Regions from separate parts of the Citrobacter sp. RHB25-C09 genome, predicted to be linked through region 3. Evidence: predicted binding sites of a transcription regulator. Region 3 holds the regulator's gene; each other region holds the start of a gene.
The links. The regulator PhoB, encoded in region 3, activates phosphate uptake and scavenging genes when phosphate is short. The targets are predictions, from matches to a motif close to CTGTCATAAAACTGNCNNAT.
Positions count from the first base shown of each region.

Region 1: the regulator PhoB is predicted to act here: its motif matches at 5,522-5,541, upstream of pstS (phosphate ABC transporter substrate-binding protein PstS).
Region 2: the regulator PhoB is predicted to act here: its motif matches at 4,754-4,773, upstream of kdgR (DNA-binding transcriptional regulator KdgR).

Region 1 covers NZ_CP057483.1:4,354,224-4,365,027, forward strand. Annotated here, with positions in the region: gene atpD (F0F1 ATP synthase subunit beta) at 2-1,384, shown strand; gene HVY19_RS20555 (F0F1 ATP synthase subunit epsilon) at 1,405-1,824, shown strand; gene glmU (bifunctional UDP-N-acetylglucosamine diphosphorylase/glucosamine-1-phosphate N-acetyltransferase GlmU) at 1,961-3,331, shown strand; gene glmS (glutamine--fructose-6-phosphate transaminase (isomerizing)) at 3,494-5,323, shown strand; gene pstS (phosphate ABC transporter substrate-binding protein PstS) at 5,630-6,670, shown strand; gene pstC (phosphate ABC transporter permease PstC) at 6,798-7,757, shown strand; gene pstA (phosphate ABC transporter permease PstA) at 7,757-8,647, shown strand; gene pstB (phosphate ABC transporter ATP-binding protein PstB) at 8,760-9,533, shown strand; gene phoU (phosphate signaling complex protein PhoU) at 9,548-10,273, shown strand; partial or broken gene bglG (transcriptional antiterminator BglG) at 10,572-10,804, shown strand, end outside.
Region 2 covers NZ_CP057483.1:2,466,535-2,477,338, reverse strand. Annotated here, with positions in the region: gene proQ (RNA chaperone ProQ) at 1-114, shown strand, start outside; gene prc (carboxy terminal-processing peptidase) at 134-2,182, shown strand; gene htpX (protease HtpX) at 2,375-3,256, shown strand; gene HVY19_RS11495 (MFS transporter) at 3,317-4,690, opposite strand; gene kdgR (DNA-binding transcriptional regulator KdgR) at 4,865-5,656, shown strand; gene HVY19_RS11485 (type 1 fimbrial protein) at 5,704-6,753, opposite strand; gene HVY19_RS11480 (molecular chaperone) at 6,753-7,484, opposite strand; gene HVY19_RS11475 (fimbria/pilus outer membrane usher protein) at 7,498-9,948, opposite strand; gene HVY19_RS11470 (fimbrial protein) at 9,997-10,581, opposite strand.
Region 3 covers NZ_CP057483.1:1,128,656-1,139,459, forward strand. Annotated here, with positions in the region: gene sbcC (exonuclease subunit SbcC) at 1-2,598, opposite strand, end outside; gene sbcD (exonuclease subunit SbcD) at 2,595-3,800, opposite strand; gene phoB (phosphate response regulator transcription factor PhoB) at 3,992-4,681, shown strand; gene phoR (phosphate regulon sensor histidine kinase PhoR) at 4,741-6,036, shown strand; gene brnQ (branched-chain amino acid transporter carrier protein BrnQ) at 6,443-7,762, shown strand; gene proY (proline-specific permease ProY) at 7,844-9,217, shown strand; gene malZ (maltodextrin glucosidase) at 9,382-10,804, shown strand, end outside.

The DNA.
Region 1 (10,804 bases), 1.2 Mb from region 3:
GATGGCTACTGGAAAAATTGTCCAGGTAATCGGCGCCGTGGTTGACGTCGAATTCCCTCAGGATGCCGTACCGCGCGTGTACGATGCTCTTGAGGTTAAGAATGGTAACGAGACCCTGGTGCTGGAAGTTCAGCAGCAGCTCGGTGGTGGTATCGTGCGTACCATCGCGATGGGTTCTTCCGACGGTCTGCGTCGTGGTCTGGAAGTGACTGACCTTGCGCACCCGATCGAAGTCCCGGTAGGTAAAGCAACACTGGGTCGTATCATGAACGTATTGGGCCAGCCCATCGACATGAAAGGCGACATCGGTGAAGAAGAACGTTGGGCTATCCACCGTGCGGCACCTTCCTATGAAGAGCTCTCCAGCTCTCAGGAACTGCTGGAAACCGGCATCAAAGTTATCGACCTGATGTGTCCGTTTGCGAAGGGCGGTAAAGTTGGTCTGTTCGGTGGTGCGGGTGTAGGTAAAACCGTAAACATGATGGAGCTGATCCGTAACATCGCGATCGAGCACTCCGGTTACTCTGTGTTTGCGGGCGTAGGTGAGCGTACTCGTGAGGGTAACGACTTCTACCACGAAATGACTGACTCCAACGTTCTGGACAAAGTATCCCTGGTTTACGGCCAGATGAACGAGCCGCCAGGAAACCGTCTGCGCGTTGCGCTGACCGGTTTGACCATGGCTGAGAAGTTCCGTGACGAAGGTCGTGACGTACTGCTGTTCGTCGATAACATCTACCGTTACACCCTGGCCGGTACTGAAGTATCTGCACTGCTGGGTCGTATGCCTTCAGCGGTAGGTTATCAGCCGACGCTGGCGGAAGAGATGGGTGTTCTTCAGGAACGTATCACCTCTACCAAAACCGGCTCTATCACCTCCGTTCAGGCGGTATATGTACCTGCGGATGACTTGACTGACCCATCACCAGCAACCACCTTTGCGCACTTAGATGCAACCGTGGTACTGAGCCGTCAGATCGCGTCTCTGGGTATCTACCCGGCCGTTGACCCGCTGGACTCCACCAGCCGTCAGCTGGATCCACTGGTTGTTGGTCAGGAACACTACGACACCGCGCGTGGCGTACAGTCCCTGCTGCAACGTTACCAGGAACTGAAAGACATCATCGCCATCCTGGGTATGGATGAACTGTCTGAAGAAGACAAACTGGTGGTAGCACGTGCGCGTAAGATCCAGCGCTTCCTGTCCCAGCCGTTCTTCGTTGCGGAAGTATTTACCGGTTCTCCGGGCAAATACGTTTCCCTGAAAGACACCATCCGTGGCTTTAAAGGCATTATGGAAGGCGAATACGATCACCTGCCGGAGCAGGCGTTCTACATGGTCGGTTCTATCGACGAAGCCGTGGAAAAAGCCAAAAAACTTTAACGCCTTAATCGGAGGGTGATATGGCAATGACTTACCACCTGGACGTCGTCAGCGCAGAGCAACAAATGTTCTCTGGTCTGGTCGAAAAAATCCAGGTAACGGGTAGTGAAGGTGAACTGGGTATTTACCCGGGTCACGCACCGCTGCTCACCGCCATTAAGCCTGGTATGATTCGCATCGTTAAACAGCACGGTCATGAAGAGTTTATCTATCTGTCTGGCGGCATTCTCGAAGTGCAGCCTGGCAACGTGACCGTACTGGCTGATACCGCGATTCGCGGCCAGGATCTCGACGAAGCGCGAGCTCTGGAAGCGAAACGTAAGGCCGAAGAGCATATTAAGAGCTCTCATGGTGACGTGGATTACGCTCAGGCGTCTGCGGAACTGGCCAAAGCGATCGCTAAACTGCGCGTTATCGAGTTGACCAAAAAAGCGATGTAACACCGGCTTGAAAGCACAAAAGCCAGTCTGGGTTCCAGGCTGGCTTTTTTTTGTCTCTTTTTTCATGATAAAAAAGATGTAGAATTTTTGGCATTAAACGTTTTAACTTCTCACTCAAACTACAGTCAGGATGTATATGTCAAATAGTGCGATGAGCGTGGTTATTCTTGCCGCAGGCAAAGGAACCCGCATGTATTCCGAACTTCCAAAAGTGCTGCACCAGCTCGCAGGGAAGCCGATGGTTCAGCATGTCATTGATGCCGCTAATGAATTAGGTGCCTCTCAGGTGCACCTGGTCTATGGTCACGGTGGCGATCTGCTTAAAAAGACCCTGAAAGAGGACAACCTCAACTGGGTACTTCAGGCAGAGCAGCTGGGAACCGGACACGCCATGCAGCAGGCGGCGCCTTACTTTGGCGATGACGAAGATATTTTAATGCTCTACGGCGATGTACCGCTGATCTCCCTGGAAACGTTACAGCGCCTGCGTGATGCAAAACCGCAGGGCGGTATTGGTTTGCTAACCGTTGTGCTGGACGACCCAAGCGGGTATGGCCGAATTACGCGTGAAAACGGCAAAGTGACCGGCATCGTTGAGCATAAAGATGCCAGCGAGGAACAGCGCCAGATTCAGGAAATCAATACCGGTATCCTGATCGCTAACGGTGCGGATATGAAGCGCTGGTTGTCGAAGCTGACGAACAACAATGCGCAGGGTGAATACTACATTACCGATATCATTGCGCTGGCGTATCAGGAAGGGCGGGAAATCGCCGCCGTTCATCCGGCGCGCATCAGCGAAACGGATGGCGTAAACAACCGTCTGCAACTTTCCCGTCTGGAGCGTATTTTCCAGTCTGAGCAAGCGGAAAAAATGCTGCTCGCGGGCGTTATGCTGCGCGACCCTCTGCGTTTTGATCTGCGTGGTTCACTCTCTCACGGGCGTGATGTCGAAATTGATACTAACGTTATCATCGAAGGCAACGTCACGCTGGGCAACCGCGTCAAAATTGGTACCGGCTGCGTCATCAAAAACAGCGTGATTGGCGATGACTGTGAAATCAGTCCATACAGCGTAGTGGAAGATGCACATCTGGAAGCGGCCTGCACCATCGGTCCGTTTGCACGTCTGCGCCCTGGCGCAGAATTGCTGGAAGGCGCTCACGTGGGCAACTTCGTCGAAATGAAAAAAGCGCGTCTGGGCAAAGGTTCTAAAGCGGGTCACCTGACCTACCTTGGCGATGCGGAAATTGGCGACAACGTGAATATCGGCGCGGGGACGATTACCTGCAACTACGATGGCGCGAATAAGTTCAAAACCATTATTGGCGATGATGTGTTTGTCGGTTCCGACACGCAGCTGGTGGCACCGGTCTCCGTGGGCAAAGGTGCAACGATTGCGGCGGGGACGACGGTGACCCGCGATGTTGCCGAGAATGAACTGGTCCTGAGTCGCGTGCCGCAGGTCAATAAACAAGGCTGGCAGCGTCCGGTGAAAAAGAAGTAAGTGATTTTTGTAGGCCTGATAAGGCGTAGCCGCCATCAGGCAGACAGGAGTAGTACCTATAAAAATAACCCCACTCTCTACAAGGCTCGGGGCGCCCGAAAATACGGGCATACAGGTTGACCGACAACGACTGGCATACTGCCAAAATCGGAATTAAAAACTATGTGTGGAATTGTTGGCGCTATCGCGCAGCGTGATGTAGCAGAAATCCTCCTCGAAGGTTTACGTCGTCTGGAATACCGTGGTTATGACTCAGCCGGTCTGGCTGTGGTAGATGCAGAAGGTCATATGACCCGTCTGCGTCGCCTGGGTAAAGTGCAGATGCTGTCTCAGGCAGCGGAAGAACATCCGCTGCACGGCGGGACGGGTATTGCTCATACCCGTTGGGCAACGCACGGCGAACCTTCAGAAGCTAACGCACATCCGCATGTTTCTGAACACATTGTGGTGGTGCATAACGGCATCATCGAAAACCATGAACCCCTGCGTGAAGAACTGAAAGCGCGCGGCTACACCTTTGTTTCTGAAACCGACACCGAAGTGATTGCTCACTTAGTGGACTGGGAACTGAAACAGGGCGGTACGCTGCGTGAAGCGGTTCTGCGTGTGATCCCGCAACTGCGCGGTGCATACGGCACGGTGATCATGGACACTCGTCATCCAGATACCCTGCTGGCGGCTCGTTCAGGTAGCCCGCTGGTTATCGGTCTGGGCATGGGTGAAAACTTTATCGCTTCCGATCAGCTGGCACTGCTGCCGGTAACCCGTCGCTTTATCTTCCTCGAAGAAGGCGATATTGCGGAAGTGACCCGTCGTTCTGTCTCTATTTTCGATAAAAATGGCGTGGACGTTAAGCGTCAGGAAATCGAATCCAATCTGCAATATGACGCTGGTGATAAAGGTATCTATCGCCACTACATGCAGAAAGAGATCTACGAACAGCCGAACGCGATTAAAAACACACTGACCGGGCGTATCAGCCACGGTGAAGTGGATTTAAGCGAGCTGGGACCGAAGGCAAACGAACTGCTGTCTCAGGTTGAGCATATTCAAATCATCGCATGCGGCACCTCTTACAACTCCGGAATGGTGTCTCGCTACTGGTTTGAATCGTTGGCTGGTATTCCGTGCGACGTCGAAATCGCTTCTGAGTTCCGCTACCGTAAATCCGCCGTGCGCCGTAACAGCCTGATGATCACCTTGTCTCAGTCTGGTGAAACAGCGGATACGCTGGCGGGCCTGCGTTTGTCGAAAGAGCTGGGCTATCTGGGCTCTCTCGCTATCTGTAACGTGCCGGGTTCTTCCCTGGTGCGTGAATCGGATCTGGCGATGATGACCAACGCCGGTACTGAAATCGGCGTGGCGTCTACCAAGGCGTTCACCACACAGTTGACCGTACTGCTGATGCTGGTGGCAAAACTGGCGCGCCTGAAAGGGCTGGATGCGTCTATTGAGCACGATATCGTTCACGGGTTGCAGGCACTGCCGAGCCGTATTGAGCAGATGCTGTCTCAGGACAAACGTATTGAAGCGCTGGCGGAAGATTTCTCTGACAAGCATCACGCATTGTTCCTTGGGCGCGGCGATCAGTATCCGATCGCGCTGGAAGGCGCGCTGAAGCTGAAAGAGATCTCCTACATCCACGCAGAAGCCTATGCGGCTGGCGAGCTGAAACACGGCCCGCTGGCGCTGATCGATGCCGATATGCCGGTTATCGTGGTGGCGCCGAACAACGAACTGCTGGAAAAACTGAAATCCAACATCGAAGAAGTCCGCGCGCGTGGCGGTCAGCTGTACGTCTTCGCCGATCGGGATGCGGGTTTCGTTAGCAGCGACAACATGCACATCATTGAGATGCCGCATGTAGAAGAGGTGATTGCGCCGATCTTCTATACCGTTCCGCTGCAACTGCTTGCTTATCACGTGGCGCTGATTAAAGGCACCGATGTGGATCAGCCGCGTAACCTGGCTAAATCGGTTACCGTTGAGTAAAAATAATGGCCCTGCGAAAGCGGGGCCTTTTTCTGTCCTGCATCAACTCCCTCTACGAATTTAGGTGACAAACCGTCATCTTCAGCTACTTTTTTCAGTATCACAAAAAGAAAATTTTTCTGACATAGCGCTGTCATAAATCACACTAACTCATTGTTTATAGAGAATTATTTTACAGTATCTTAAGTGGGATTTTCATTGTCATAAAACTGTCATATTTCGTACATTTAACTGTCACCTGTTTGTCCTATTTTGCTCATCGTAGCCACTTAACAATGATTTACGAAAATCCTAGCAGGAGACATTATGAAAGTTATGCGTACCACTGTCGCAACTGTTGTCGCCGCGACCTTATCCATGAGTTCTTTCTCTGTATTCGCAGCAGCAAGTTTGACAGGTGCTGGTGCAACTTTCCCTGCGCCGGTGTATGCCAAATGGGCGGATACTTATCAGAAAGAAACGGGTAGCAAAGTTAACTACCAGGGGATTGGTTCCTCCGGTGGTGTAAAACAAATTACTGCGAATACTGTTGATTTCGGTGCTTCTGATGCGCCGCTGTCTGACGAAAAACTGAATCAGGAAGGTTTGTTCCAGTTCCCGACCGTGATCGGCGGCGTGGTGCTGGCAGTGAATATCCCTGGCCTGAAGTCTGGCGAACTGGTGCTGGACGGCAAAACGCTGGGTGACATCTATCTGGGCAAAATCAAGAAGTGGGATGATGAAGCCATCACCAAACTGAACCCAGGTGTGAAACTGCCTTCTCAGAACATCGCCGTGGTACGTCGCGCTGACGGTTCTGGTACCTCCTTCGTCTTCACCAGCTACCTGGCGAAAGTAAACGAAGAGTGGAAAACCAAAGTCGGCGCTGGCTCTACCGTTAACTGGCCGACCGGTCTGGGCGGTAAAGGTAACGACGGTATCGCTGCGTTCGTACAGCGTCTGCCTGGCTCTATTGGTTACGTAGAATATGCATACGCGAAGCAGAACAACCTGGCTTACACCAAACTGATTTCTGCGGATGGCAAACCGGTAAGCCCGACCGAAGAGAACTTCGCCAACGCCGCGAAAGGTGCTGACTGGAGCAAGTCCTTCGCACAGGATCTGACGAACCAGAAGGGTGACAATGCGTGGCCAATCACCTCCACCACTTTCATTCTGGTGCATAAAGAGCAGAAGAAACCTGAGCAGGGCGCAGAAGTGCTGAAATTCTTCGACTGGGCATACAAAAATGGCGGCAAACAGGCGAATGACCTGGACTACGCCAGCCTGCCGGATAGCGTCGTTGAGCAGATTCGTGCCGCGTGGAAGACCAATGTGAAGGACAGCAGCGGTAAAGCATTGTATTAACATAGTTTTCTGGCGAAAATGGCGGGTGGCGCTAACGCTTACCCGCCCTACAGTTCACCCTGTAGGCCCGGTAAGCGTTAGCGCCACCGGGCATATTCGTACAACGTCACAATCAGAAGAGTAATTTATGGCTGCAACCAAGCCTGCATTTAACCCACCGGGTAAAAAGGGTGACATGATATTCAGCGTGCTGGTAAAACTGGCTGCGCTGATTGTGCTATTGATGCTGGGTGGCATTATTGTCTCTCTGGTCATCTCCTCCTGGCCAAGCATTGAGAAGTTTGGATTCTCGTTCCTGTGGACCAAAGACTGGGACGCGCCAAACGACATCTACGGTGCGCTGGTGCCGATCTACGGCACGCTCGTGACCTCCTTTATCGCGCTGCTGATTGCCGTTCCGGTGAGCTTCGGCATCGCGTTATTTCTGACTGAACTTGCGCCCAACTGGCTGCGTCGCCCGCTGGGTATCGCCATTGAACTGCTGGCGGCAATCCCAAGTATTGTTTACGGCATGTGGGGCCTGTTTATCTTCGCCCCGCTGTTCGCCACTTATTTCCAGGAACCGGTAGGCAACGTCCTTTCCAACATTCCGTTTGTTGGTGCGCTGTTCTCCGGCCCAGCGTTTGGTATCGGCATTCTGGCTGCGGGTGTGATCCTCGCCATTATGATCATCCCGTACATTGCGGCGGTTATGCGTGATGTCTTCGAGCAAACGCCGGTAATGATGAAAGAATCCGCTTACGGTATCGGCTGTACAACCTGGGAAGTCATCTGGCGCATTGTGTTGCCGTACACCAAAAATGGCGTCATTGGCGGCATTATGCTGGGACTGGGGCGCGCGCTGGGTGAAACGATGGCGGTGACCTTTATCATCGGTAACACCTACCAGCTCGACAGCGCTTCGCTGTATATGCCGGGCAACAGTATTACCTCTGCACTGGCGAACGAATTTGCGGAAGCGGAATCCGGTCTGCACGTGGCCGCGCTGATGGAACTGGGTCTGATTCTGTTCGTTATCACCTTCATCGTGCTGGCCGCGTCTAAGTTTATGATTCTGCGCCTGGCGAAGAATGAGGGGGCGCGCTAATGGCTACGCTTGAAATGCAAAACACCGAAGCACTGGCTGAATCTCGCCGCAAAATGCAGGCGCGTCGGCGGATGAAAAATCGTATCGCGCTGACGCTCTCTATGGGCACCATGGCGTTTGGCCTGTTCTGGCTTATCTGGATCCTGATGTCCACCCTGACTCGGGGTATCGATGGAATGTCGCTGGCGCTGTTCACTGAAATGACGCCACCACCGAATACCGCGGGTGGCGGGCTGGCGAACGCCCTGGCGGGTAGCGGGCTGTTAATTCTCTGGGCGACAGTGTTAGGTACCCCGCTCGGTATTATGGCGGGGATTTATCTGGCGGAGTACGGACGTAAATCCTGGCTCGCGGAAGTGATTCGCTTCATCAATGACATTCTGCTTTCCGCACCGTCTATCGTGGTTGGCCTGTTCGTTTACACCATTGTGGTGGCGAAAATGGAGCACTTCTCCGGTTGGGCTGGCGTGATCGCACTGGCGCTGCTGCAAGTACCAATCGTGATTCGTACTACCGAAAATATGCTGAAACTGGTGCCGGATAGCCTGCGCGAAGCGGCTTACGCGCTGGGCACGCCGAAATGGAAAATGATTTCTGCGATCACCCTGAAAGCGTCCGTCTCCGGGATCATGACCGGTATCCTGCTGGCGATTGCGCGTATCGCGGGTGAAACTGCCCCGCTGCTGTTTACCGCGCTCTCCAACCAGTTCTGGAGTACCGACATGATGCAGCCGATCGCCAACCTGCCGGTGACCATCTTTAAATTTGCGATGAGTCCGTTTGCCGAATGGCAGCAACTGGCCTGGGCCGGAGTGCTGATCATTACGCTGTGCGTACTGCTGCTGAACATTCTGGCGCGCGTGATATTCGCTAAGAATAAACACGGTTAAGTTTTGATACCTTGCCGGATGGCGGCGTAAACGCCTTATCCGGCCTACGGATTGACATATATCCAGGCCTGATAAGCGTAGCGCCATCAGGCATGATGAGGAAAAGAGTGAAATGAGTATGGTTGATACTGCTCCGGGTAAGATTCAGGTTCGTGATTTGAACTTCTACTATGGCAAATTCCATGCCCTGAAGAACATCAACCTGGATATCGCAAAGAACCAGGTGACGGCGTTTATTGGGCCATCTGGCTGTGGAAAATCCACCTTATTGCGTACCTTTAACAAGATGTATTCGCTCTATCCGGAACAGCGTGCGGAAGGTGAAATTTTGCTGGATGGGGATAACATCCTCACTAACACCCAGGATATCGCTCTGCTGCGTGCCAAAGTGGGCATGGTCTTTCAGAAACCGACGCCGTTTCCGATGTCGATCTATGACAACATCGCCTTCGGTGTACGCCTGTTTGAGAAGCTATCCCGTGCGGATATGGATGAGCGAGTACAATGGGCATTGACCAAAGCCGCATTATGGGCTGAAACCAAAGATAAATTGCACCAGAGCGGGTACTCTCTCTCCGGGGGCCAGCAGCAGCGTCTGTGTATTGCGCGTGGTATCGCCATTCGCCCGGAAGTGTTGCTGTTGGATGAGCCATGTTCAGCGCTGGACCCGATCTCAACCGGTCGTATCGAAGAGCTGATCACCGAGCTGAAGCAGGATTACACCGTAGTGATCGTCACCCACAACATGCAACAGGCTGCACGTTGTTCCGACCACACGGCGTTTATGTATCTGGGCGAATTGATTGAGTTCAGCAACACGGACGATCTGTTCACCAAGCCCGCGAAGAAACAAACTGAAGACTACATCACTGGTCGTTATGGCTAATTCTGGAGCGCGTTGTGGATAACCTTAATCTTAATAAACATATTTCCGGCCAGTTCAACGCTGAACTGGAGAGCATCCGCACTCAGGTTATGACCATGGGCGGCATGGTGGAACAGCAGCTTTCTGATGCGATCACCGCGATGCACAACCAGGACAGTGAGTTGGCGAAGCGCGTCATCGACGGCGACAAGCACGTCAACATGATGGAAGTGGCAATCGACGAAGCCTGCGTGCGCATTATTGCGAAACGTCAGCCGACGGCGAGCGACCTGCGTCTGGTGATGGCGATCATCAAAACCATCGCTGAGCTGGAGCGTATTGGTGATGTGGCGGATAAAATCTGTCGTACCGCGCTGGAGAAATTCTCCCAGCAACACCAGCCGCTGCTGGTGAGCCTGGAATCTCTGGGGCGTCATACCGTACAGATGCTGCACGATGTGCTTGATGCCTTCGCACGAATGGATCTGGACGAAGCGGTGCGTATCTATCGTGAAGATAAAAAAGTTGACCAGGAATACGAAGGTATCGTGCGTCAGCTGATGACCTACATGATGGAAGATTCCCGTACCATTCCCAGCGTGCTAACCGCACTATTCTGCGCCCGCTCTATCGAGCGTATCGGTGACCGCTGCCAGAATATCTGCGAATACATCTTCTACTTCGTGAAAGGGCAGGATTTCCGTCACGTCGGCGGGGATGAGCTGGACAAGCTACTTGCGGGTAAAGACCCGAAAGAGTAATTAGTGAAATTAATCCCAATGCGTAATACATTGGGATTAATTATATTTATAAATTCCTATTTTTGTGTTGTGATTTAATAACAGCGAACATTGTCACACTTTAAAAAAGAGCATGTTGCTTTTTTTACTCTCCAGAATTAAATTCACATTAACACTCTTCGAGATTACTAAATAAAATTATTCATCTCGATAAAAATATGTAAATAAATGGATTGTTACTGCATTTGCAGGCAAAACCTGATTGAACCAGTCTTACTGGTGATGTCGGGTTTTTTTATTTATGGAAAAGGATTTTCTCATGAATATGAAAATCACCAGAGTCTTGAATAATAATGTATTAGTGGTGATTGATGACAACCAACGAGAAAAGGTTGTTATGGGAAAAGGTATTGGTTTTCAAAAGCGAACAGGGGATCGTCTCAGTTCATCACAGGTGGAGAAAGAGTACGCACTAAGTAGTCATGAATTAACCGGCAGATTAAGTGAACTATTAAGTCATATCCCTCTGGAAATAATGACAACCTGCGATCG
Region 2 (10,804 bases), 1.3 Mb from region 3:
GCAGGTAATGATGCGATGGAAGCCACCGTATTAGAAATCACCAAAGATGGCGTCCGTGTACAGCTCAATTCGGGTATGTCTTTGATTGTACGCGCAGAACACCTGGTGTTCTGAAACGGAGGCCAGGCCTGGCATGAACACATTTTTTAGGCTTACCGCGTTAGCTGGCCTGCTTGCAATAGCAGGCCAGACCTTCGCTGTGGACGACATTACGCGTGCTGAGCAAATTCCGGTTTTAAAGGAAGAGACGCAGCATGCGACCGTGAGTGAACGCGTAACGTCGCGTTTTACGCGCTCTCACTATCGTCAATTCGATCTCGATTCGGCCTTTTCCGCTAAGATTTTCGACCGCTATCTGAATCTGCTCGACTACAGCCACAACGTGCTGTTAGCGGGAGATGTGGAGCAGTTCGCGAAGCAGAAAGGTCAACTGGGCGATGAATTGCGCTCGGGTAAGCTCGACGTCTTTTACGATCTCTATAACCTCGCACAAAAACGTCGCTTCGAGCGCTATCAGTACGCATTGAAAGTACTGGAACGCCCGATGGATTTCACCGGAACAGACACCTTTAATCTCGATCGCAGCAAAGCGCCCTGGCCGAAAGATGCGGCAGAGCTAAACGCGCTGTGGGATGGGAAGGTGAAATTCGATGAGTTAAGTCTGAAACTGACCGGTAAAAACGATCAGGAAATTCGCGAGACGCTGACTCGTCGCTACAAATCTGCCATTCGTCGTTTGGCCCAGACCAACAGCGAAGATGTATTTTCGCTGGCAATGACGGCGTTTGCACGGGAAATTGATCCCCACACTAACTACCTCTCGCCGAGGAATACCGAGCAGTTTAATACCGAAATGAGCCTGTCTCTGGAAGGGATCGGTGCGGTATTGCAAATGGATGATGACTACACGGTCATTAATTCCATGGTGGCGGGCGGTCCGGCCGCGAAAAGCAAAGCGATAAGCGTTGGCGATCGTATTGTTGGCGTTGGCCAGACCGGCAAGAGCATGGTCGATGTGATTGGCTGGCGACTGGATGACGTTGTCGCGCTTATCAAAGGGCCAAAAGGCAGCAAGGTTCGCCTGGAAATTCTGCCAGCCGGTAAAGGGACGAAGACACGTATCATTACGCTGACGCGTGAACGTATTCGCCTTGAAGATCGCGCCGTGAAAATGTCAGTGAAAACGGTAGGTAAAGAAAAAGTCGGCGTGCTGGATATCCCTGGTTTCTATGTTGGTCTGACGGATGACGTTAAGGTGCAACTGCAGAAACTGGAAAAACAGAACGTCAGCAGCATAATTATCGACCTGCGCACCAACGGCGGCGGAGCACTGACAGAAGCAGTATCGCTTTCCGGGTTGTTTATTCCTTCCGGTCCTGTGGTTCAGGTTCGCGATAATAATGGCAAGGTGCGTGAAGACAGTGACACCGATGGCGTCGTTTACTACAAAGGTCCGCTGGTGGTGCTGGTTGACCGCTTTAGTGCCTCGGCGTCAGAAATTTTCGCGGCTGCCATGCAGGATTACGGCCGTGCCTTAATCGTCGGTGAGCCAACCTTTGGTAAAGGTACAGTACAGCAGTATCGTTCGTTGAACCGCATTTACGATCAGATGCTGCGTCCGGAATGGCCTGCGCTGGGCTCGGTTCAGTATACGATCCAGAAATTCTATCGTGTCAACGGCGGCAGTACGCAACGTAAAGGCGTCACGCCGGACATCATCATGCCTACCGGCAATGAAGAGACGGAAACGGGTGAGAAGTTTGAAGATAATGCGTTGCCGTGGGATAGCATCGACGCCGCAACGTATGTGAAGTCAGACAATTTGACGCCGTTTGGTCCGGAATTACTGAAAGAGCATAATGCTCGAATTGCTCAGGATCCTGAGTTCCAGTACATCATGAAGGATATTGCGCGCTTTAATGCGATGAAAGACAAACGCAGTATCGCGTCACTCAATTTTGCTCAGCGCGAAAAAGAGAATAACGAGGATGATGCACTGCGTCTGGCGCGAATCAACGATCGCTTCAAGCGGGAAGGGAAACCTCTGCTGAAGAAACTGGACGATCTGCCGAAAGATTATCAGGAGCCGGATCCATACCTTGATGAAACGGTGAAGATAGCGCTCGATCTGGCAAGGCTGGAGAAAGCGAAACCAGCGGAACAGCCCGCAACCGCAAAATAACGTCAAACAGGCACAAGAAATTGTGCCTGTTTTTTTAACAAGAACATGAAGTCGTCAGCCTGGTGCATGAAAATGTAAAGTTGTGTCTTTCTGGTGACTTACAGCCCTCTGATGCTTGAAAATAACCATAACACCCATACGATGTGGGTAATCGCATAGTGCGTTTTGTTAATTTGAGGTTAAAAGAAGATTATGATGCGAATCGCGCTCTTCCTGCTGACGAACCTGGCCGTCATGGTCGTTTTCGGGCTGGTGCTGAGCCTGACAGGGATTCAGTCGAGCAGCGTACAGGGCCTGATGATTATGGCACTGCTGTTCGGTTTTGGTGGTTCCTTCATTTCACTGCTGATGTCCAAATGGATGGCGTTACGCTCTGTCGGTGGCGAAGTGATCGAGCAACCGCGTAACGAAAGAGAACGTTGGTTGATGCGCACGGTTGAAACCCAGGCGCGTCAAGCCGGGATTGCCATGCCGCAGGTCGCTATTTACCACGCACCGGATATTAACGCGTTCGCGACCGGTGCGCGTCGTGATGCGTCGCTGGTCGCTGTCAGTACTGGACTGTTGCAAAATATGAGTCCGGACGAGGCGGAAGCGGTTATCGCCCATGAGATCAGCCATATCGCCAATGGCGACATGGTCACCATGACCCTGATTCAGGGCGTTGTGAACACCTTTGTTATCTTCATCTCCCGTATCCTGGCGCAGGTGGCGGCAGGTTTTCTGGGTGGCAACCGCGATGATGGTGAAGAAAGCAACGGCAACCCAATGATCTATTTCGTGGTCGCGATGGTTCTGGAACTGGTCTTTGGGATCCTGGCGAGCATTATCACCATGTGGTTCTCTCGTCACCGCGAATTCCATGCCGATGCGGGTTCTGCCAAACTGGTAGGCCGTGAAAAAATGATCGCCGCGTTGCAGCGTCTGAAAACCAGCTACGAGCCGCAGGAAGCGTCTAACATGATGGCATTCTGCATTAACGGTAAAGGCAAGTCGCTGAGCGAGTTGTTCATGACGCACCCGCCGCTGGATAAGCGTATTGAAGCGCTGCGTAGCGGTGAATATCTGAAGTAATAGTGATGCCTGATGGCAAAATATGTGTAAAACCGGGGCAAATGAAATGCCCCGGTTTTTTTATGCCTGAGGACGAGGCTGGGTGATCCGTAATCCGCTGACCACTGCGGCGACGGAGGCGAGGATACCCGCAGTCAGCAATGAAACGTGTGTTCCGTTATCACCAAACTGATTCAGCATTAGCGCGACCAACGCTGCCCCCGAACTTTGGCCCAGCAGGCGTGCCGTTCCTAACATTCCACTGGCACCTCCGCTGCGTTCACGCGGAGCGGAAGTAATGATCGTATGGTTGTTGGGTGACTGAAAGAGGCCAAACCCAGCACCGCATAAAATCATCGGCCAGATGATATTGATATCGGACGGCGCTGTGGGTAGAAGCACCAGCGCAAACAAGCCGCTTGCCATCACCACCATGCCTAACGCCCCCAGCAATCCGGCGTGGACGCGTTCAATCAGATAACCCGCCAGCGGCGCCATCACCATCGTTGCCAGTGGCCAGGGGGTGAGCAAGAGGCCGGTTTCGACTTCACTGCGTCCCAGCACCATCTGCAAATAGAAGGGTAGAGAAACCATCGCCAGCATTTGCGCGCAGAACGAGCAGATTGACGTTCCGATGGATAAGGAAAACAGAGGAATGCGCAGCAGATCGACGGGTAATAGCGGTACAGGAAGCGCGAGTTGCCGACGAATGAAGAAAAAGCCTACCACGACCAGCGCCGCCAGTTCTCCCGCGATCAGCGTTAGCGATTGCCCTTGGGCAAAGCCGCTTAGGGCGGTGATCAGCAAACCGAACGTGAGTGCATTCATTATCGCACTGGGTAAATCGAAACGGGGTTTGTTGGCGCGTGAGCCATTCGGTGGCAAAAAGCGCATCGCCAGAATCAGCGCAATAATCCCCAGCGGGACGTTAATTAAGAATAGCCATTTCCAGGATGCAACAGAGAGGATAGCTGCGGCAATGGTGGGACCGGCTGCAGAAGATACGGCGACGACAAACGAGTTAATCCCCATCCCACGGCCAAGATAGCGCGTCGGATAAATTAGCCGGATTAAGGCGGTGTTCACGCTCATTAATGCAGCGCCGCCGAAACCCTGCGCCACGCGGGCAATGGTCAGCATTTGCAGCGAGTCGGAAAGCGCGCAAAACAGCGAAGCCAGCAGAAAAATCACCAGACCGCATTTGTAGATCCGGCGGTAGCCAAACATGTCGCCCAAAAACGAAAGTGACAATAACGAGACGACAATGGCAATTTGATAGGCATTAACGACCCAGATTGAACTGGCTGCCGAGGCGCGAAGATCGCCGGCGATTGTCGGAAGCGCGACGTTAGCAATGGCACCGTCCAGTACAGCCATTGAGATACCAATGATGATGGTTAAAATGGCACCATATCGCTGCGGGAGTGGCAGGCCGTCTGCCTGAGTTCTTTCCATAAGTGATAGTATTTGCGAGGAATATGATCAGAGTAGAGATTCTAGCACTTATATTCAGGCTTTATGTCGCAGATTTGTAACGAAGACTGCAAAGATGGATTGCGAGCGCCATGGCGTGAAATTATAATAAAAACTCGTTCTGATTTTTATAAAACACTCGCAATGAGGTGAGAAATGGCTAACGCCGATCTGGATAAACAGCCCGATTCTGTTTCGTCCGTGCTGAAGGTCTTTGGCATTTTGCAGGCGCTAGGAGAAGAGCGCGAAATAGGGATAACCGAATTATCACAACGCGTTATGATGTCAAAAAGCACGGTTTATCGCTTTTTGCAGACTATGAAAACGCTGGGCTATGTTGCACAGGAAGGTGAGTCCGAGAAATATTCCCTGACGCTGAAACTGTTCGAACTGGGTGCGCGTGCTTTACAGAATGTTGATCTTATCCGCAGCGCTGATATCCAGATGCGTGAGCTTTCCCGCCTGACGAAAGAGACGATTCACCTTGGCGCGCTGGACGAAGACAGCATTGTCTACATTCATAAAATCGACTCAATGTATAATTTGCGCATGTATTCGCGTGTGGGGCGTCGTAACCCGCTGTACAGCACTGCTATCGGTAAAGTGCTGCTGGCCTGGCGCGATCGTGAAGAAGTGAAACAAATTCTGGACGGCGTTGAATACAAACGTAGCACTGACCGCACCATTACCTCCACCGAAGCGCTGCTGCCGCTGCTGGATAAAGTCCGCGAGCAGGGTTATGGCGAAGATAACGAAGAGCAAGAAGAAGGTTTACGCTGCATCGGCGTCCCGGTTTTTGATCGCTTTGGCGTAGTCATTGCGGGTCTGAGTATTTCATTCCCGACGCTGCGTTTTTCAGAAGAACGCTTGCAAGAGTATGTTGCGATGCTACATACCGCAGCGCGTAAAATCTCCGAGCAGATGGGATACAACGATTACCCGTTCTAAGATGTAAAAACTAAAAACCAGCCGTTTCTCAGGCTGGTTTTTTATGGTCAATGATAGTTAATTTTAAATACCACTACCGTGTCAAAAGGACCCGTTTGTATCTTCTCACCGCTAACGGCGGAGAGTTCAGCCTGAAAGTCTTTATTTAGCTCTTTCATATCGGAAGTGAAGTCAGCGAACTCTTCGTAGCTGTTAAATGTATATGGCGAAGAGCCGTCAAGGATCCTTAATTTCAGTCCGTTACCAATCAGTAATTCAGTGTCGTTGTTCGCCAGTTCAGAATCGCTATAAAAAGATGAACTGAGCTTGAAGCCGTCAGTACATTCGCTGTTTTGATCTTTCGTCGTTTTTATGGAGAAGGCTTTCGTCATGGCCTGGCGACTGATATCGAGCGCATTGAATTTGCCAAAATCGATATTTTGCGTCTCAGGCTGAACGTTGAAAGTGACGAAACAGTCCAGAACACGGATATTATTCAGACCCGTAATGTGATATTTCAGGTTAGCGGCATCGGGACTGGTATTCACGCCACCTTTGCCATCAAACTGGACAATGATGTAGTCGCTTAATGAGCTGACATAATCGTGAGGCGGCATCTCGCGTATTTTCACATATAAACGCATACGCGCCATAAAAGTCGTACTGTATTTTCTTTCGGCCGGAGTCGTGCAAACGGGCCAGCCTAATTGCTCAATGGTTGCATCGGGATAAACATCCAGCTTTTTGTTGTCCAGACACTGATGGGTGTCGATGCCATTGCCTCCAGAAGTACCTGCATCATAATCGATACCGTTAAACGTCACGCCGAGTTCATAATACGGATCGTTGGCGCTGATATAGGGGTTTAACCATGCATAAACGTCTTCTGGTGCCATATCACTGGTGGCATTGTTATCGCAATACACCGGGATCTTAATGTCGTTTGATTCCCAGATCTTGTCCCCAACCTGAGCATTGCCAGGTATCGCAAAGGGGTCGATGGCCTCTGATTTTTCAACCGCGCCGCCCGCATGACCATAGTAACAATGCAGGGCAAACGCGGCTTTTGCAGGCATCAGGGCCAACAGGCAGACAAAGAGTATACGTAACCCACGCATCAACGTTTATCCTCTGGCACCGTCAGGGTACAACTCCCCTGACATTGAAGATCAGCCATCCGTAGTGCGCCATAATCGTCCATATAGCCCAGATAGAAATGCTGACCCTTGTAGTTCCCGGTCGATAAGGGAGCGGTGCTAAATGGCGCGATCATAGTGGTGGCGAAGCCGGGTAAAACTCGCGTCGAGTCCTTACCCAGATAGGCAATAGTGATGTAATACGGTGTCGGATTATTGACGGTCAGTATCTGTCCGGACTGACTGATTCGCATCTCAAGTTCAGTACGGGCGCCAACCTTTTTACGCAACGTGGTAGGGCGCCAGAACAGCTTGAGACGGCTCTGTAGTGCCACCTGCAACACCGCATGATTATCTGAAGCATCCGCCTTCGGCGGAACTTCCCGTAGGTTGTAATAGAATAGTGATTCGCGATCTTTAGGCAGTGAATCGACACCAGCTTGTTTCACCAGTCGTACCTGGGTTGAAGATGCAGGTTCGACGCGCTGTAATGGTGGTAGCGCGGTGAAAACATCATCGCCCTTAACGCCTTTTTCATTTTCGATCCATGAATAGGCGAGATAGGGGTTTACCGTGCTCTGGTTGCTTATTTTAACGCTGCTGGCTTTATCTGCGGCATTAAAAATGACCCGCGTCCGATCGGGTAAAACGGCTGCATAGCCTAATTGGGTTGCAACCAGAAAGAGTAACGTCATTCCTTTTAATTTCGTCATTTTAAAATCCTTATTAATGACAAGGTAACATCAGGCGCTGAGTGATGGTTTCGAGATTATCTGGCAGAGTAATGGTGCATTTGCGGTTCTCCCACTGCACTATCAGACTCTGGGCATTTTTGATTCCACTTAGCCATACGTGCCCCTCTTCGCTAACCATGCCGATCTCACTAATCCCGTCCTGTGTGCGAACAACTGCGCCCAGCGGTGGAAATTGTCCATCCTTTGTACGGATGATGGCGTTAACATCCAGCCCCGCACGCGAAGCCATGCTCTGGTAGCCGATAGCGCCTTCTGTCCAGGTTGAACGCACGGTGTTTTCCATGACTGTCACGCCATCGGGCAGTTCATTCATGTTCACCATCACGGTGGACGGTTGATAGCTGGAAAGCGTGGGAACAACTGCATAACCAAAACGGTTAGTAATATTATCCGAGCCCTGAATGGGAATATCGGCCACGCCGTCGGTACTTACCATCAGCCGCGGTTCGTTACCCATGCTTCGACGATGGAAGGCGGCACCATGGGCTGTCGCTGTAAATGAACCACTCATGCTGGCGCTGGCAGAGGTGTATTCCTGCGGGGCATAAGTCCCGGAAAGATTGAGTTCATTAGTCGGGGAGATATGACGGTAATTACCCGAGAACATTGCGCCATGATTCGGCTGCTCACTTTCTGCGCTTGCGGAGATTCCCCAGTTATTGTGAGGGTCCGAACTGTCATACCATGATACGCGTTGTGAGGTGGTGTCACCGTCGCGCATGTCATAAGAGAGGCGGCAGCTATCCTCAAACGGTATGGAAATGGAGATATAAACCTGCTTATCGGTGTCGCTGTCTTCATCGTCATAATGCGTCGTGTTAAACGAGGTGGTGAGCGAAATATTCTTCCATGCCGCAAGGTCAAAGTTAAAGCCTGCGGTAATACTTGCCGTTGTGGTGGGGGCATCGTTCCACCAGGTTTGTCGCAGCATATTAACTGACAAATTCATATTCAGCGGCTGGATCTGCTGGCTGGCAGAAACGCTGATAGTATGTTTTTCGTCGGTAGTACTGTTGTCATAGCGATGATCAAGAAAGTTGGCATAGCTATGAAACGTCCGGTCAGAAAATCGATAGGCTGCGAGAGACAGCATACTGTCAGTGGCTTCAAACCGCTTACTATAGTTCAGACGATAACTGTATCCCTTCTCCTCATGGCCATCATCAAAGGTGCTGGATGCCCAGGTGGTGTCAAATGAGAGTGCACCGAACCAAAGCATATTTTGTCCGAGCCCCAACGCAAGCGAATGGTAGTCATCTCCTGCAACAAAAGCCCCGCCGTACAGGGAAGTGTTTGACAGCATCCCCCATGACGCCTCACCGCTGAGAAAAGATTCGCTGGTCACATGGTGAGAAATGTCAGGCCGCGCACGTCCGGAGGCGATTTTATAGCGAACCTGTCCCTGACGCGTTAAAAAAGGCGTTGACGCCGCCGAAACCTGAAACGTATTCACGCGGCCATTTTCTTCGGTAACCTGTACATCGAGGGTGCCCTGAACCGACTGGTTAAGATCGGTGATAAGAAAGGGACCCGGCGGCACTTTGGTCTGGTAGATGACGCGTCCGGAATGACTTACGGTGACCGTGGCATTCGTTTCCGCCACTCCGCTGACCTGTGGGGCATAGCCGCGAAGTTCCCAGGGCAACATGCGATCGTCGCTTATTAGCGAGGCACCGGTATAGGCAAATCCGTCAAAAATGTTAGAGTTAAAATCCGTTTCGCCCAGCGTCATTTTTGCGCCTAAAAGGGGAAGTGGGCGGAACAGATAAGTACGGAAAATCGAGCCCTGGTGTTGCGTTGAGCCGGTTTCACTGTGGGTTTGGTTGTACTGATAATCGCTTCGCAGTCGCCAGGCACCGAGATTCGCACCCATGGTGCCGTATGTATTGATGTTTTCACTGTCGCTGCCATCCTGTGGACGCCAGGCGCTGGCAAAAAGATTGTAATCAAGCAGGAACCCTGCGACACCGGGATTCCAGGTCGCTGGAGGTGCCCAGTTTGCGGAATGCCACTCTAACCAGGCCTGAGGAACGGTGATATTTAAGCGTTGGTTGGCCTGATCGAGCGCCAGAATTATTTCAGGGCGAGTACTAAAATCAACGCATTCGTCTTGTTGCGCTAAAGTTGCCCGGACCTCTTTTTTTAAACCAAACTGGTCAGTTAATGCAGAGGTGATACAGGGTTTAATTTCCCCTGTCACTTTTGTCCAGTTAATGTCCTGACCGGATGAAATCTCCGTATTATTAACAGAAACGGCCAGAAAATAATGACCAGGCGCAATGCTGGCCTTTTCTTTAAACAAAGAGGGATCAACACTGTCACGCATAGACTTATCGAGAACGGTGAGGTTAAATTCAACAGCATTAGCTGAAGAAACACTCAACAAACTACAGGTAAATGCAATAAGCCTATATTTTTTCATCTTTTCCCTATGATGAATAAAGAGGCGACCATCAGGTCGCCTTACATATTACTTATATTCCAGAACGTAGGTTGCTTCGGCAGTAACTGCACCTGGAGTTGCAGGTGTCGCTTTTGTGCCATCAATCAGTTCCATACGCGCATTAAACAGAAGTGACTGCTCCGCGGAGGCCTGGTTGAGTGTGATTTCTTCCGGCGTACCCAGCGTAATGTTTTTTGAACCATCACTGTTGAGCAAGCGTACGCCGACGCCCGTTGCCGCACCTGCTGTGGTATTATCCAGCAGGTTCAGGTCGCTGCCTTCAGTAACGTGAGCAGTACTGTTAAACGTGACGTCAACCTTGGAATAGAGATCGCTTTCCGTACCGGTTTTAACTGTCGTATTTAAGGTACAGTTAATGAGCTTAATTTCTACCTGCTTGTTTTCGCTATAGCCGGTACTGTTAATGTGGGAGGTTGTCACCTGACCCAAATCAATATCCTGATCAACATAGTTAGGATCAATTTCACAAGGTGCTTCGATAACTTCACCTTTAAAATGAAGTTTACCAGAGCCCATGTCTTCAGCATATGCAGTTGTGGATACGAGCGCTGATACAGCGAGTGCTAATAATGCTTTCTTTCCTGTAAGCATAATATTTCCTTTAAACAACGAGTAAAAATAAAACGTCGTTGCGGAATATAGAAGAAAACAGAAAGATAGGGGATTTAGAAATACTGAAATGAACAATGAATATTATTAATATCATTGTGGTCAAAGAATGTTCAGCAAGGCATCATAAATATTTATGACAAGCAGGTGTATGCTAATTTTAAGAGGCATCAATAATTATGGAAACGTACAGCGCATAGAAGTT
Region 3 (10,804 bases):
TTCAATCTGCTGGAGTAAGTTCTGCTGAAGCTGGCGGTTGTCGCTGTCTTGCTTAAGCTGCTGGCGGATTTCGCCCTGGAGGGTGGTATTTTCGCGCAGCGTTTGCGCCAGTTGCAGCAAGTGCGCCTGCAACACTGGCGCATCGCTTTCCAGCCCTTCCGGACGCAATGCCAGATGAGCCTGAACCTGTTGTGTGGCTTGTTCGAGAAGCGCCGTGGTTTGTTGGATCTGGCTTTCCAGCGTCTGTTTTAACTGTGCAAGACGGTGGGTGGTGTCATCATCCAGCAGGGCAGCCAGAAACGCGTGCTGATCCGGGAAGACGCTCGCCGCCAGCGCGGTGCTGAAATGTGTCTGAGCCTGCTGTAGCCGCTGTTGTTCAAGGCCTTCCTGCTGTTGCAGCGTGGCAAGCTGGCTGTGCAGCGATACACATTCGTCATGGATCGCCCGCCAGTTGTCCGGAACCTCCGGTTCAGCTTCTGCGATATCGGTCTCGGGTAGCGTGTCGAGCAGTGGCGTCAGGGCGTTAATACGTTCCTGTATCGCGCCATGTTGAGCGTGCTTCTCCTGCCACTGTGCAGATTCCGTTTCACGCGTCGCCAGCCAGGTTGCTTCTGTTCCGGCCTCGGGAAGCGTCAGCGCCAGCGACTGTAAGGTCTGTTCCAGCGCCTGCCGGGTGGTGGCAATCTGCTGTAGATGTTGGCGCTCCTGCTCTTCCTGTTCGTTAATCTGGCTTTGCAGCGTCAGGCGCTGACTGAGCTGATAAAGCTGGCGTTCATACTGCTCCTGCGCGTTCATCCACGGCGAAATATCCTCCTGAATGTTCAGGTCAATATTCAGCGTAGCGCAGACATCCTGCCATTCTTTAGTGAGCGCTTGCTGTTCTTCGACGAGGGCCTGGGTTTCAGTGGTTTCGCGCTGGATCTGAGCGCTGAGAGCATTCACCTGCCCCAGCACAAGCAGGCCTTGCTCTTTCAGGTCGGCAACCTCTTTTTCCAAGGCGTCGCGGCGACGCTGGTTGTCGGTCAACTCAAGCGACTGATACTGCTTAACTGCGGGATGTTCGCTCGAACCGCAGAGCGGGCAGGGCTTCCCGGCTTCTAACTGTGCGCGGTAGTGCTCCAGTTTTTTAATGGTCGCTTCGCTTTCGCATAGCGCTTTCAGATCGATATAGTGCTGATTTTTCTCTTTATATTGCTGGCGGCGCTGTAGCAGCGTTTCGCTGAGCGCGGTCTGTTCCGCCTGGGCTTTCTGGATGCTTTCGCTATTCTGGCGCAGGCGTTTTTGCAGCGGCTGATAGCGGGCATGAAGCGCGGTCAGGCGCTGGCGTGATGTCCGCGTTTGCCCCTGCTGCTCTAACGCTGTCGCGACGTCCTCTGCGCTTAACGTGAGCGTGCTTTCCGGCAAGGCTGCCAGCTTCTGGCGTAATTCAGTAAGGCGGGCGGCAAGGGTTGTGAGCTGATTATTCTCACGACTGAGCTGTGAAAAAGAGGCTCGCCAGCCGGCGATTTCCTGACTCCACAGGCGAAAACGATCGTGTCCGGTTAGCCATTGCGTGAGCGCCGCGTGTTCGCTCTGCAACTGTTCACGGGACCGCAGCGCACTATTGCGGATACGCGAGCGCAGTTGGGTTTGCGCCTGTAAGCGAGTATTTACTTCCGTTATTCGCTGTTGGGTTTGCGCCAGACGCGCAGTCTGCTCCTGTTGGCTCTCCCAGAGAGGCCGTAACTGGGCGGCAGGTTGTGCCAACTGCAGTTTTGCCAGCTCGGATGCAGCGTCAACCAGTGCCTGTTGCGCCTGCTGCTGTGAGGTCGTTGCACGCTGCTGTTCGCGCTCAAGCTCGTCGTGACGCGTCAGCCATTGATACGCCTTCTGCTGCGTTTGCTGTTGCGCCAGCAGAGCTTTTTCTTCGTCAGTAAGCACCTGCAAACGTTGCTGGAGCTGTTGTTGCTGCTCTTCGCTCAGCAGCACGACCCCCGACGCCTGAGCTTCACTCATCTCAAGCGCGCTGCGGGCGGCTTTGTGCTTTTCAAACACCATGGCGGAGATCTGGCCATAGATTTCCGTACCGGTCAGTTCTTCCAGCAGTTCAGCGCGATCGCCGGGTTTCGCGTTGAGGAAGGCGGCAAACTGTCCCTGGGAAAGCAGCATGGAGCGGGTGAAGCGGTCATAGTCCAGCCCGGTGAGTGCGGCGGTGTGCTCCAGCTTGTCGGTGACTTTATCGGCAAGGATTTTACCGTCTTCGCAGCGTGCCAGTTCCACACGCGGGGCCTGGAGGTTGCCGTCCGGCTGGTTACGGGCGCGGTTCTGGCTCCAGAACGCGCGGTAGGCGATGCCTTTAACTTCAAATTCGACTTCTGCCAGACACTCTGCGGTATCGCGCGTCATTAAATCGTTTTGCGCCTGGGAGACTTTTTGCAGGCGAGGCGTTTCGTGGTAGAGCGCGAGACAGATGGCATCGAGCAGGGTGGTTTTGCCCGCCCCGGTTGGGCCCGTAATGGCAAACAGGCCGTTGCTGGCAAAGGGTTCAGCGGTAAAATCGATTTTCCACTCGCCCTTCAGTGAGTTGAGGTTTTTTAGACGCAGGCTCAAGATTTTCATGCGTGTTCATCCTCGTCATTGAGCGCGTGCAGCGTATGGGTAAACAGCTCGTTAAGTCTGGCGCGCTTTGTCTCATCCAACTCTTCCTGCGCGAGCCGTCGCTCAAACACCTCCTCAACCCGCAGTTCACTGAGCGTTTCGCGCTGCGCATTGCTTAAGATTTTATCCCGCTGTTCGCGACTGCGGCGAACCAGCAGCACCTCCACCGGTAAAGCTTCAGTTAGTGCTTGAATTTTGCGTTGGACATCATGCAGATAGCCGTCAGTGGTGATTTCGATATCCAACCAGACGGGCGGGTTCTGCTCGACCCCGCGCCACTGCTCAAGCTGGGCGGTAATGCTGGCCAGATCGCCTTTCAGTACGGCCAACGGTTGGGTGACCGGGACCTCAAGTGTTTCCACCGCGCTAAGTTTTCCTTCGGTAAAACTCACCAGATGGACACATTTGGCTTTGCCGGTTTCATCAAAGCTCAGTGAGATTGGCGAGCCGCAGTAACGGATGTGTTCCGTCCCGCCGATGGCCTGCGCGCGATGGATATGTCCCAGCGCGATATAGTCCGCCGGTGGGAAATTTTGCGCCGGAAAAGCATCAAGCGTGCCAATATAGATATCACGAACGGCGTCACTTTTGCTGGCACCTACGGTGGTCAGGTGACCTGTAGCTATAATTGGCAATGGCTGGTCGCCGCGCAGCGTACAGGCGGCCTCATGTTGCTGATGGTAATAGTCGGTGATGGCGCTCAGCAGGTGCTGCTGTTTTTCGTGACCACTCAGGCCGGCCTGGCTGGTGATAATGTCCCGCGGTCGTAAGAACGGGATCGGACAGAGCACCGCACCCGGCGTACCGTCGAGACGGGGCAGGATCCAGGGGGCGTGTCCAGCGCTGGCGACCACGGTCGTGTTGAGAAACGCCAAAATATCGCGAGATTCGTTTAGCATGGCGACGGAATCATGGTTTCCGGCCAGTACGACCAGATGACATCCGGTTTTCTTTAAATTGACGACAAAGCGGTTGTAGAGCTCACGGGCGTAGCTTGGCGGCGAGCCAGTATCGAAAATGTCACCCGCCACGATAATCGCATCCACCTGTCGAGTGACGGCGGTATCCAGCAACCAGTCAAGAAAGGCCTGGTGTTCTGCCGCGCGGCTTTTACTGTAAAAATTTTGACCCAGATGCCAGTCAGAGGTGTGTAGGATGCGCATAAGTTGTCCGTGGCGAATAACAGTGCGCAGATTATAACGTGTCGGGAGCGGTAATAAATTGTTTCTGAGATGTCATAAATCAACAACCTAACATTAACGTCGACTATCCTTTTCATAAAACTGTCATAAAACTGACGCATAATGACGGCCATTAAGACAGATGATACGCAACTTATCTAACAGGGCAAATCATGGCGAGACGTATTCTGGTCGTAGAAGATGAAGCTCCAATTCGCGAAATGGTCTGTTTCGTGCTTGAGCAAAACGGCTTTCAGTCAGTTGAAGCAGAAGATTATGACAGTGCGGTGAACCAGCTTAATGAACCCTGGCCGGATTTAATCCTTCTGGACTGGATGCTGCCCGGGGGATCCGGTCTACAGTTTATAAAACATCTTAAGCGTGAAGCGCTGACCCGTGATATTCCGGTGATGATGTTGACCGCCAGAGGGGAAGAGGAAGACCGTGTGCGCGGTCTGGAAACCGGTGCGGACGATTACATTACCAAGCCTTTTTCCCCAAAAGAGCTGGTGGCGCGCATTAAGGCAGTGATGCGCCGTATTTCGCCGATGGCGGTGGAAGAGGTGATTGAGATGCAGGGTCTGAGCCTGGATCCCACGTCCCATCGCGTAATGACGGGCGAAAACCCGTTAGACATGGGACCAACCGAATTCAAACTGCTGCATTTCTTTATGACCCACCCTGAACGTGTCTACAGCCGGGAGCAATTGCTGAACCACGTCTGGGGCACCAACGTGTATGTTGAAGATCGCACGGTTGACGTCCATATTCGCCGTCTGCGCAAGGCGCTGGAGGCCAGCGGGCATGACCGGATGGTCCAGACGGTGCGTGGGACAGGGTATCGTTTTTCGACCCGATTCTGACTGACAATTTAAAAATCAACGCCTTCTGGCGAAGGGGTTTGATGAATGGAGAGTGACGCGTGCTAGAACGGCTGTCATGGAAAAGACTGGTGCTGGAACTGATCCTCTGCTGTATTCCGGCCTTTATTCTGAGTGCGTTTTTTGGTTACCTGCCGTGGTTTTTATTGGCCTCGGTAACGGGACTGCTTATCTGGCATTTCTGGAATTTGTTACGCCTCTCCTGGTGGCTATGGGTCGACAGAAGCATGACGCCGCCGCCGGGAAGAGGAAGTTGGGAGCCTTTGCTGTATGGCCTGCACCAGATGCAGTTGCGTAATAAAAAGCGTCGTCGCGAACTGGGCAGTCTGATCAAACGCTTTCGTAGCGGTGCCGAGTCGCTGCCCGATGCGGTCGTGTTGACCACCGAAGAGGGAGGGATATTCTGGTGCAACGGTCTGGCACAACAGGTGCTGGGGTTACGCTGGCCGGACGATAACGGGCAGAATATCCTCAACCTGCTGCGTTATCCCGAATTCACGCAGTACCTGAAAACGCGGGATTTCAGCCGCCCGCTGAATCTGGTGCTTAATAACGGACGGCATCTGGAAATTCGCGTTATGCCGTATACCGATAAGCAACTGCTCATGGTGGCGCGCGATGTGACCCAGATGCACCAGCTTGAAGGGGCGAGACGCAACTTCTTTGCCAACGTCAGTCACGAACTGCGCACGCCGCTGACCGTGCTGCAGGGTTACCTTGAAATGATGCACGAGCAGCCGCTGGAAGGCGCGACGCGCGAAAAAGCGCTGCTGACGATGCGTGAACAGACGTCACGGATGGAAGGGCTGGTGAAACAGTTGCTCACGCTGTCGAGAATCGAAGCCGCACCTACGCTGTTGCTCAATGAACAGGTGGACGTGCCGACGATGCTGCGCATGGTTGAGCGCGAGGCGCAAACGCTCAGTCAGCACAAACATACCCTGACGTTTGATATCGATAACCATTTGAAAGTGCTCGGTAATGAAGAGCAACTGCGCAGCGCTATCTCAAACCTGGTCTACAACGCGGTAAACCATACGCCGGAAGGAACGCACATCACCGTGCGCTGGTCCTCGGTACCGCAAGGCGCGGAGTTTAGCGTCGAAGACAACGGTCCGGGGATTGCACCAGAACATATTCCGCGTCTGACCGAACGCTTCTACCGTGTGGATAAAGCGCGCTCCCGGCAAACGGGGGGGAGTGGGTTGGGGTTGGCAATTGTGAAACATGCACTGAATCATCATGATAGCCGTCTGAATATTGACAGCCGACTGGGGAAAGGCACTCGTTTTAGTTTCATTTTGCCGGAACGGTTAATCGCCAAAAAAAGTGCGTAATAGCCCCTCGTAAGAATAACTTTCCATAAGCCAGCATTAGCTGGCTTATTTTCTTTGCGGTTAAGATTCTTCTCGTGAATTTATCAACGTCTGGTCGATTTTTGTTCGCATTATAAGCCATGAGTTTTTCATAGTAATGGTGTTTTCTACCGGTCTGTAATCTTATCTCGCTATAATGTTTCAGTTTTTAGATCCCTTCTTGCTTTAAAACGTTATAAGCGTTTAAATTGCGTCCCAGATGCTGTTAAACCGACTGCATTTGAGCGGTAATTCGAAAAACTATTCTTCGCCATGTCAGCCCAGGAGCATATCCCGCTGGAATTGCTTAAAAAAGCCGCTATATCTTTCCTCAGGGAATAACAACTTTTTAATTTAATCAACACCACATCCACAGGCCGTAAGCTATATGACCCATCAGTTAAAATCGCGCGATATTATCGCTCTTGGCTTTATGACCTTTGCGCTGTTCGTCGGCGCAGGGAATATTATTTTTCCACCTATGGTGGGGTTGCAGGCAGGCGAACACGTCTGGACTGCGGCGTTTGGTTTTCTGATTACCGCCGTGGGTCTGCCGGTGCTGACCGTAGTCGCGCTGGCGAAGGTTGGCGGTGGTGTTGATAGCCTGAGCACGCCAATCGGCAAAGTGGCAGGGGTGCTGCTGGCGACGGTGTGCTACCTGGCCGTAGGACCGTTGTTCGCCACGCCGCGTACCGCGACTGTGTCCTTTGAAGTGGGCATCGCGCCACTGACCGGTGATTCAGCGATGCCGCTGTTCATCTACAGCGTGGTCTATTTTGCGATCGTCATTCTGGTATCGCTCTATCCGGGTAAGCTGCTGGATACCGTCGGTAACTTCCTGGCGCCGCTTAAAATTCTGGCGCTTATCGTACTCTCCGTTGCGGCGATTATCTGGCCTGCCGGTCCGATCAGCCATGCGATGGAAGCTTATCAAACTGCCGCATTCTCCAATGGTTTCGTCAACGGCTACCTGACGATGGATACGCTGGGGGCGATGGTCTTTGGTATTGTCATCGTGAACGCGGCGCGCTCTCGTGGCGTGACGGAAGCGCGACTGCTGACCCGTTACACCGTCTGGGCGGGACTGATGGCCGGTGTCGGCCTGACGCTGCTGTACCTCGCGCTGTTCCGTCTGGGTTCAGACAGCGCCGTGCTGGTCGAACAGTCGGCGAACGGTGCGGCTATCCTCCATGCCTATGTGCAACACACCTTTGGCGGAGCCGGTAGCCTGCTGTTAGCGGCACTGATCTTCATCGCGTGTCTGGTGACGGCAGTTGGCCTGACCTGCGCCTGTGCGGAGTTCTTTGCGCAATACCTGCCGCTGTCCTACCGCACGCTGGTGTTTATCCTCGGCGGCTTCTCCATGGTGGTTTCAAATCTGGGTCTGAGCCACCTGATTCAGATTTCAATTCCGGTGCTGACGGCGATCTATCCTCCGTGTATCGCACTGGTTGTATTAAGCTTTACCCGCTCATGGTGGCATAATTCGTCCCGCGTCATTGCACCAGCGATGTTTATCAGCCTTGTTTTTGGTATCCTTGATGGGATTAAAGCATCCGCAATTGGCGACATGTTACCGAGCTGGACGCAGCGTTTGCCGCTGGCGGAGCAAGGTCTGGCGTGGTTGATGCCAACAGTCGTGATGGTGGTTCTGGCAATTATCTGGGATCGCGCAGCGGGTCGAGAGGTGACCTCCAGCGCACACTAATATCACTGACAGTCTGTTTTGACCACGGGGCTATTTTCATTAGCCCCGTGGTTTTTTATTGAGTAAATGGGTCAGGAATTGATGGAAAGTAATAACAAGCTAAAGCGTGGGTTAAGTACCCGACACATCCGCTTTATGGCACTGGGTTCGGCAATCGGCACCGGTCTGTTTTACGGCTCGGCAGACGCCATAAAAATGGCGGGGCCAAGCGTACTGCTTGCCTACATTATTGGTGGGGTTGCGGCCTATATCATCATGCGTGCGCTGGGCGAAATGTCCGTTCACAATCCTTCCGCCAGCTCATTCTCGCGCTATGCGCAGGAAAACCTCGGCCCCCTCGCAGGCTACATCACCGGCTGGACCTACTGTTTTGAAATTCTGATTGTCGCCATTGCTGACGTTACGGCGTTTGGCATCTATATGGGCGTCTGGTTTCCGGCGGTGCCACACTGGATTTGGGTGCTCAGCGTGGTGCTGATCATCTGCGCTATCAACCTGATGAGCGTCAAGGTTTTCGGCGAGCTGGAGTTCTGGTTTTCCTTCTTTAAAGTCGCCACCATTATCATCATGATCGCCGCCGGTTTCGGCATCATCATATGGGGGATTGGCAACGGCGGTCAGCCTACAGGGATCCATAACCTGTGGAGTAACGGCGGTTTCTTCAGTAACGGCTGGCTTGGCATGGTGATGTCTTTACAGATGGTGATGTTCGCCTATGGCGGTATCGAAATCATTGGCATAACCGCCGGGGAAGCGAAAGAACCAGAGAAATCCATTCCGCGCGCTATTAACTCGGTACCAATGCGCATTCTGGTGTTCTATGTGGGTACGCTGTTCGTCATTATGTCGATCTATCCGTGGAACCAGGTGGGAACCAACGGCAGTCCGTTCGTGCTGACCTTCCAGCACCTCGGTATTGCCTTTGCGGCCAGCATTCTTAACTTTGTGGTGCTTACCGCTTCGCTGTCGGCCATTAACTCTGACGTGTTCGGCGTTGGGCGTATGCTGCACGGTATGGCGGAGCAGGGTAGCGCGCCTAAAGTCTTTGCGAAAACGTCGCGTCGCGGGATCCCATGGGTGACGGTCATGGTGATGACCCTTGCTCTGCTGTTTGCGGCTTATCTGAATTACATTATGCCGGAGAACGTCTTCCTGGTCATCGCATCCCTGGCGACCTTCGCAACGGTCTGGGTGTGGATTATGATCCTGCTGTCGCAGATTGCCTTCCGCCGCCGTTTGTCGCCGGAAGAGGTAAGCGCGCTGAAGTTCAAAGTGCCTGGTGGTGTTGCTACCACGGTGGTTGGCCTGATTTTCCTCGTCTTTATTATTGGTCTGATTGGCTATCATCCGGAAACCCGCATCTCGCTGTATGTCGGCTTTGCATGGATTGTCCTGCTGTTAGTGGGCTGGATGTTTAAGCGTCGCCACGACAGGCAGTTGTCGGAAGTTAACTGATTGTTCGTCATATCCGGCCTGGGCGCGACGTAGGCCGGATAAGCGTAACGCCACCCGGTAAAATATCCTCCCCCGTCCTCCTCCCCCAATAAAATGTCAGATGATGAGTTATCCTTGTTAACGCTATGGCAAGGTGGGCACATTTTCACTATAGGGGATACGTGATGTTGAATGTCTGGCACCTCCCGGTTGCCCCATTTGTTAAGCAAAACAATGATCAACTAACGATTACACTCTGGCTGTCAGGCGAGAATCCGCCCCAGCGCGTAACGCTACGTGCGGAAAATGACAACGAGGAAACGTCGCTGGTGATGCATAAATTGCGCACCCAGCCGCATCCGGGGGTTACCGCCTGGCGCGCCGCCATTGCGCTCAACAGCGGACAGCCCCGTCGTCGTTACAGTTTCAAACTGCTCTGGCACGATCGCCAGCAGTGGTTTTCCCCGCAAGGACTCAGCGCTTTCCCGCCTGCGCGGCTGGAACAATTTGCTGTGGATGCGCCCGATTCCGGCCCTCAATGGGTGGCCGATCAGGTTTTCTATCAAATCTTCCCCGACCGCTTTGCCCGCAGCCAGGCGCGCGAAGCGGAACAGGACAAGGTTTATTATCATCACGCTGCTGGACAAGACGTTGTTTTTCGCGACTGGGATGACCCGCTGACCGCCCACGGCGGCGGTTCGACCTTCTATGGTGGCGATCTGGACGGCATTAGCGAAAAATTGCCGTATCTGAAAAAGCTGGGCGTAACGGCACTGTATCTGAATCCCGTGTTTACCGCGCCAAGCGTACACAAATACGACACCGAAGATTACCGGCATGTTGACCCGCAGTTTGGCGGCGATAGGGCGCTGATGCGGTTACGTCATAACACGCAGAAGAAAGGGATGCGTCTGGTGCTGGACGGCGTCTTTAACCATAGCGGCGATACCCATGCCTGGTTTGACCGGCATCTTCGTGGTACCGGGGGCGCGTGTCATAACGCTGAATCGCCGTGGCGCGAGTGGTATAGCTTCAATCAGGATGGCACGGCGCTGGACTGGTTGGGTTATGCGAGTCTACCCAAACTGGATTATCAGTCAGAAAGCCTGGTCAACGAAATCTATCGCGGTGAAGACAGCATTGTCCGTCACTGGCTGAAAGCGCCGTGGAATATGGACGGCTGGCGTCTCGATGTGGTGCATATGCTGGGCGAGGGCGGTGGTGCCAGAAACAACCTCCAGCACGTTGCTGGCATTACTCAGGCGGCGAAGGAGACATCGCCTGAGGCCTATGTTTTGGGTGAGCACTTTGGTGACGCGCGCCAGTGGCTACAAGCCGATGCCGAAGATGCGTCGATGAACTATCGCGGTTTTACTTTTCCGCTGTGGGGTTTTCTCGCCAATACCGATATTTCCTACGATCCGCAGCATATTGATGCGCAGACGTGCATGCGCTGGATGGATAACTACCGCGCGGGGCTATCTCATCAGCAGCAGCTACGGATGTTTAACCAGCTCGACAGCCACGACACGGCGCGCTTTAAATCACTGCTGGGAAAAGATGTCGCCCGCCTGCCGCTGGCGGTGGTGTGGCTGTTTACCTGGCCAG